DNA from 2 places in the Ruminococcus sp. SR1/5 genome. Region 2 is predicted to be linked to the other one. Evidence: riboswitches for the same ligand, from Rfam matches in the RefSeq annotation. Region 2 holds a riboswitch; the other holds the start of a gene.
The links. Region 2 has a riboswitch for ZMP and ZTP ahead of CK1_RS16435 (formate--tetrahydrofolate ligase). Riboswitches for the same ligand answer to the same signal wherever they lie in the genome.
Positions count from the first base shown of each region.

Region 1: it holds a riboswitch for ZMP and ZTP, as region 2 does, so the genes downstream of both, CK1_RS00260 (IMP cyclohydrolase) here and CK1_RS16435 (formate--tetrahydrofolate ligase) in region 2, are expected to answer to the same signal.

Region 1 is NC_021014.1:45,521-48,948, reverse strand. Features, by position in the region: gene CK1_RS00265 (phosphoribosylaminoimidazolecarboxamide formyltransferase) at 1-1,091, opposite strand, end outside; gene CK1_RS00260 (IMP cyclohydrolase) at 1,130-1,843, opposite strand; ZMP/ZTP riboswitch at 1,930-2,011, opposite strand; gene CK1_RS00255 (peptidoglycan recognition protein family protein) at 2,109-2,786, opposite strand; gene guaB (IMP dehydrogenase) at 2,935-3,428, opposite strand, start outside.
Region 2 is NC_021014.1:3,278,607-3,282,034, reverse strand. Features, by position in the region: partial or broken gene CK1_RS16440 (sodium-dependent transporter) at 1-1,380, shown strand, start outside; ZMP/ZTP riboswitch at 1,621-1,702, shown strand; gene CK1_RS16435 (formate--tetrahydrofolate ligase) at 1,777-3,428, shown strand, end outside.

The sequences.
Region 1 (3,428 bases), 3.2 Mb from region 2:
GGCTCTGCAATATATTTTACACCGCTCTTATATGCGCGCTCGATATTATCACTGAATGGGAAGAATGCATCGGATCCCAGTGTCACGCCGGTAAGACCATCCAGCCATGCTCTCTTCTCTTCTTTTGTGAACACTTCCGGCTTCTCCGTGAATGTCTTTTCCCATGCACCATCTGCAAGGACATCCATATATTCCTCACCAATGTAAACATCAATGGCATTATCTCTCTCCGCACGTGTGATCGTGTCTTTAAACGGAAGCTCCAGTACTTTCGGACACTGACGGAGATACCAGTTATCTGCTTTCTGGCCTGCAAGGCGTGTACAATGTACACGGGACTGCTGTCCTGCACCAACGCCGATAGCCTGTCCGTCCTTAACAAAGCATACAGAATTGGACTGTGTATATTTCAGGATGATCAGAGAAACCTTCATATCTCTCTTGGCTTCTTCCGTAAGCTCTTTATTCTCTGTTACAATATTGGAGATCAGCGCATCATCAATTGCCAGCTCCTGGCGGCCCTGCTCAAAGGTGACTCCAAATACCTGTTTGTGCTCCAAAGGTTCCGGAACATAATTTTCATCGATCTGGATCACATTGTAATTGCCTTTTTTCTTCTGCTTCAGAATTTCAAGAGCCTCCTCTGTATATCCAGGTGCGATCACACCATCAGAAACCTCTCTCTTGATCAGCATTGCGGTATCTTTGTCGCAGACATCAGAAAGAGAAATGAAATCACCAAATGATGACATACGATCTGCACCTCTTGCTCTTGCATACGCACATGCAAGCGGGGAAAAATTCTTCCAGTCCATATCATCTACCCAGTAGATCTTTGCCAGTGTCTCATTCAGCGGAAGTCCGATGGAAGCACCTGCCGGAGATACATGCTTAAATGAAGTTGCTGCCGGAAGTCCGGTTGCTTTCTTAAGGTCACGTACCAGCTGCCAGCCATTAAAGGCATCCAGGAAATTGATGTATCCTGGTCTTCCGGAGAGTACCTGGATCGGAAGCTCACTTCCATCTGCCATATAAATCTTTGATGGTTTCTGATTTGGGTTACATCCGTATTTTAACTGTAATTCTTTCATGAAAAAGCTCCTCCGTTCTCTGTGATATCCCTATTTTCTTATTTATTCTTGTTTACGATCCTGGATTCATATTTTCCTGTCTCAATGTCAATAAAACGAACAAAGAGAGAAACTTTATTATCCTGGTTCAGGCTCTTCCAGAGGAGATCCGTAAACTCATCAATATCGCTTGGGATCTCTACCAGCTTCGGCTCTCCCTCGAAACTTGGAAGTGGATTTCCATCGCATTTATAAGTATGGATAAAACGTCCCTGTCCTGCCGCCGCATTCTCATAGGCGAATGTATAACGAAGACAGGAATCCGGATTTCCGTTATTGCTCTTTAAAATAGACATCGCATAATTGAATTTACCGTCTTCAACATGAAGAACACCTGAAATACGAGGTGTATAGTTCGGCGCATCCGGCTCAAACTCTCTGCTGCGGAGAGACTGTTCAAAGGTGAGCTGTCTGTCCATTCCCTCATAGATCGTATCTGTCTGATCACCATTTGTTACGATGGTCTTATTTCCAAGGACACGTACCGGTGCATAAATGATCAGGCTCGGGTCTGTAAGCTTGGATGGATCAAAAGCCTGTGTACGGATTCCTTCCCCATCCTCAACAAAAATACGGTTTCTGCTGTTCTCGCTTCTTCCCATAATAAAATATGCAGTAACTGCATGTTTCCCGTCAGCGGAACGTCCGATCACAATTCCTCTTCCCGGATAGGAATTTTCTTTCAGTTCTTTTTCAAGTGAAAATGTCGTCATTTTTCACAGTCCTCCTTGTCTAATGTAAGGCCCGGGGCTCATCCCAGGATATGAACGGTAACAAAAAACCGCCTGGACACCCCTTATCAGGCTGCCCAGGCGGTCGGCTTCTCACTTCACTGCACTCCCTGTAGGTAATCCTACTTTCCGCCAGTCATGCAGCTTCTGCTGTTATACTACAATACTTCTTCTTAATTTTCAAGCCCCTATTTTCAGAAATTATTTTTCCAGACTTCTTGTTGCTCACAAAATAAACAATAACACTTTATTTCCCCTGTAATGCATAATCTGTCTGGATCTGTGCTGCAATGTCTGATTTCATCTGGATCCATGCATCGGGATTTTCCACGTAATACTTCGGACAGTCTTTACCTGTGACATCATAATGACGGATCACCTGATCCGAAGTCAGTCCAAAGCGTGTACAAAGCCACGCTGTCAGCTTTACCACCGAATCATAGGTTGCTGTATTAAACTGCCCTGTTTCATCCGGATGGCAGCATTCAATGGATATGGTATCTACATTTCTGGAATTTGTGGCATAGGATATTTCCGAAGTGGGAATACATTGTACCACTTCTCCCTCCAACCCTACCACAAAATGACTGCTGACTTTGTTGTCCTGCGTTGTCGCAAGATTTTCAAAATAATTCCGGTTGGATACGGCAGTAGATCCCGGATTGGCCGTATAATGAATGGCTATATAATTTACCTGTTCCATAGAAATCTGTGGTCTGGAATAGGAATTCGGTGTCAGAAGCTCCACATCAATAAAAGGTGCTCCTTCTGCCTGCCATTGTTCCGGTCCGCCATTTCCGCTGGCATTCCCGGATATCTCTTCCTGTCCGGACTGAGTTTCACTCTGTTCCATGCGCATCTCAAAAAATGCGTATCCTAACGCACACGCAGCAAAAGCAACGATCACAATGATACATATCAGCACAATCCTCTGCAGGATCTTGATCGGGTTCTTTTTCTCAAAGACTTCTTTTTCTTCTGGAAGACCCGGAGGAAGTTTTCTTTACGGAAACAGGCCGCCCGCTATGGGACGGCCTGGGTGACTTTTTACCGGTCTTACCTTTTTTCCTTTATTATTCATCTACACTGTAGTTTGGAGCCTCTTTTGTGATGTGGATGTCATGTGGATGTGACTCTTTAAGAGATGCAGCTGAAATCTTGATGAATCTGCCTGTTGTCTTAAGCTTCTCAATATTTTCTGCTCCACAGTAACCCATACCGGATCTTAAACCACCGATCAGCTGGAATACGGTATCCTCAACGTGTCCTTTATACGCAACACGACCCTCAACACCCTCCGGCACAAGCTTCTTTGCATTCTCCTGGAAATAACGATCCTTGCTGCCATTCTCCATAGCTGCGATAGATCCCATTCCACGATATACTTTATATTTTCTTCCCTGATAAAGTTCGAATGTTCCCGGGCTCTCATCGCATCCTGCGAACATGCTTCCCATCATGCAGACATTGGCACCTGCTGCGATGGCCTTGGTGATATCTCCGGAATATTTGATACCGCCGTCTGCAATGATCGGGATTCCGTAGCTGTTAGCCACTTCATAACAAT
Region 2 (3,428 bases):
CTTTTCCGGCTCAATAGGCTTTGTCCTGGCGGCAGCCGGAAGTGCAGTAGGAGTTGGAAATATCTGGAGATTTCCATATCTCTGTGCCAAAGATGGCGGAGGACTTTTCCTGCTGGTTTATCTGGTACTGGTACTGACTTTTGGATTTGTACTGCTGACAACGGATGTAGCACTTGGGAGAAAGACAAAGAAAAATGCATTGAGGGCTTTTGAATCTCTTGATCCAAAGTGGAAATTTTTAGGACATTTAACGTTTCTGGTTCCGGCATTGATCATGACCTATTATTCTGTTATCGGTGGATGGATCGCAAAATATTTTTTACTTATATTATTTCTGATGGGAAAGATGCGGCTTCAGATGGATACTTTACATCATTTATTACATCAGATATTGCACCCATTGTATTTATGCTGATCTTTCTGGCACTGACTGCCTGGATCGTATTTCGTGGTGTGGAAAAGGGAATCGAAAAGTTTTCCAGGATCATTATGCCGGGGCTGATTCTTCTGATCGTGATCATTGCCATTTTTTCACTGACACTGTCCCATACTGATACGGATGGAACTGTCCGCACCGGTATGCAGGGGCTGGCTGTTTACCTCAAACCGGATTTTCATGGACTGACGGTAAAACGTTTCTTGGAGATCCTTTTGGATGCGATGAGCCAGTTATTCTTTTCCTTAAGTGTATCTATGGGAATCATGATCACTTATGGTTCTTATGTGAAAAATGAAGTTAATTTAAATAAAGCAACAAATCAGATTGAGATCTTTGATACCGGCGTTGCGTTTCTTGCAGGAATGATGATCATACCGGCTGTTTTTGTATTTCTCGGAAATGATGGAATGGCTTCCGGTCCAAGCCTGATATTTATCTCACTTCCAAAGGTTTTTGACGCCATGGGAGTATTTGGCCGTCCGGTGGCAATTGCATTTTTCCTGATGATGGGATTTGCGGCACTGACTTCCTGCGTGTCTGTCATGGAGACACTGGTTGCAAACTGCATGGAACTTTATCATAAGCCACGTAAGAAAATGTGTGGTGCTGTCGGAATCTATTCTCTTGTTACAGCAGTACTGATCTGCCTTGGTTATAACAAACTGTATTTTGAACTTAAACTGCCAAATGGTTCTGTTGGACAGCTTCTGGATGTGATGGATTATATCAGCAACAGTTTTCTGATGCCGTTTATCTCACTTTTGACAAGTATTCTGATCGGCTGGGTGATCGGCCCTGACTGGATCATAGGAGAAGTGGAACGAAATGGGGAACACTTCAAACGGGCAGGGTTATATCGCTTTATGATCCGTTATGTAGTGCCGGTTGTAATGCTGATATTATTCCTGGTATCTACAGGATTTGCAGATTTGATTTCATAAGTGTGGTAATATGTTTATGGCGTCTGGACAGTCGCATTAACGGATGACCAGTACAAGATACGATTAAACAACAGAGGATTTGATGAAAAAAGATATGTACGAATGTTGGAGAGAAAACTAGTACATAGAACGGAAATGATTCAGAAAATTAGACATAGCTCACTTTAAAAGTGAAAAAATAATTTGATAATTTCTTGACAAGTACTAATAAATATGTTAGTATTCAATCATCAAATTAATAAAGTCTTCGGTGACTGACGGAATTGTGGGATAACCACGAGGGAGCCGGAGATTCGATGAGTCGACCGTCTGGGCAGTATTTGAAGAAATTCAGATACTGCTCTTTTTTATGGGATAAAAAGATCCGGACGGTTGCTGCGGAGAAAGGAGAACATTATGGGATTCAAAAGTGACATCGAGATCGCACAGGAGTGCACAATGGAGCCAATTACCAAGATTGCAGAGAAAGCAGGTATTGATGACAAATATCTGGAGCAGTATGGTAAATACAAAGCAAAGATCGACTATAATCTCCTGAAAGAAACAGACAAAAAAGACGGAAAGCTGATCCTTGTAACAGCCATCAACCCGACACCGGCAGGTGAGGGAAAAACGACTACAACCGTAGGTCTTGCAGATGGAATGCAGAAACTTGGAAAGAATGTTATGGTAGCTCTTCGTGAGCCATCTCTGGGACCGGTATTCGGTGTCAAAGGCGGTGCGGCAGGCGGCGGCTATGCACAGGTAGTTCCGATGGAGGATATAAACCTTCATTTTACCGGTGATTTCCATGCGATCGGTGCGGCAAACAACCTTCTTGCAGCAATGATCGACAACCATATCTTCCAGGGTAATGAGCTGAACATCGATCCGAGAAAGATCACATGGAGACGTTGCGTGGATATGAACGACCGTCAGCTTCGTAATGTAGTAGACGGACTTGGCGGAAGAACAAACGGTATGCCGCGTGAAGACGGATATGACATCACTGTAGCATCTGAGATCATGGCAGTTCTCTGTCTTGCAAGTGATATCAAGGATCTGAAAGAGAGACTTTCCAGAATCATCATCGGATACACTTACGGTAAGGTTGCTGAGCAGAAACCGGTAACAGCAGGAGACCTCCACGCAGAGGGTGCTATGACAGCACTTCTGAAGGACGCTCTGAAACCGAACCTTGTACAGACACTGGAGCATGTTCCGGCGATCGTTCACGGCGGACCATTCGCAAACATTGCTCACGGATGTAACTCCGTAACCGCTACAAAGATGGCTATGAAGCTTGCTGATTATGCCATCACAGAGGCTGGCTTCGGTGCAGACCTTGGAGCAGAGAAATTCCTGGATATCAAGTGCCGTATGGCAGGTCTTACACCAAGTGCAGTTGTTATCGTAGCAACCGTACGTGCCCTGAAATACAACGGTGGCGTTGCAAAAGCGGATCTTAACAATGAGAACCTTGAGGCTCTTGAAAAAGGTATCCCGAACCTTCTGAAGCATGTAAGCAATATCAAAAATGTATACAAGCTTCCATGTGTGGTAGCTATCAACGCATTCCCGACCGACACCAAGGCAGAGCTTGATTTTGTGGAAGCGAAATGTAAGGAGCTTGGCGTAAACGTTGCACTTTCCGAGGTATGGGCAAAAGGCGGCGAAGGCGGAATCAAGCTTGCTGAGGAAGTTCTCCGTCTGGTTGAAGAGCCTAATGATTTCACATATGCATACGAACTGGAAGGTTCCATTGAGGACAAACTGAACCAGATCGTACAGAAGGTTTACGGTGGCAAGAGAGTGGTTCTGACTGCAAATGCCCAGAAGCAGGCGAAACAGCTGGAGGCACTTGGATTTGGCAACTGTCCGATCTGTGTAGCTAAGACTCAGTACAGCTTAACAGACGACCAGACAAAGCTTGGTGCTCCGACAGATTTCGAGGTAACAGTAAGAAATCTTAAGATTTCTGCAGGTGCAGGATTTATTGTTGCACTGACAGGTGAGATCATGACCATGCCAGGTCTTCCGAAAGTACCGGCAGCAACCAAGATCGACGT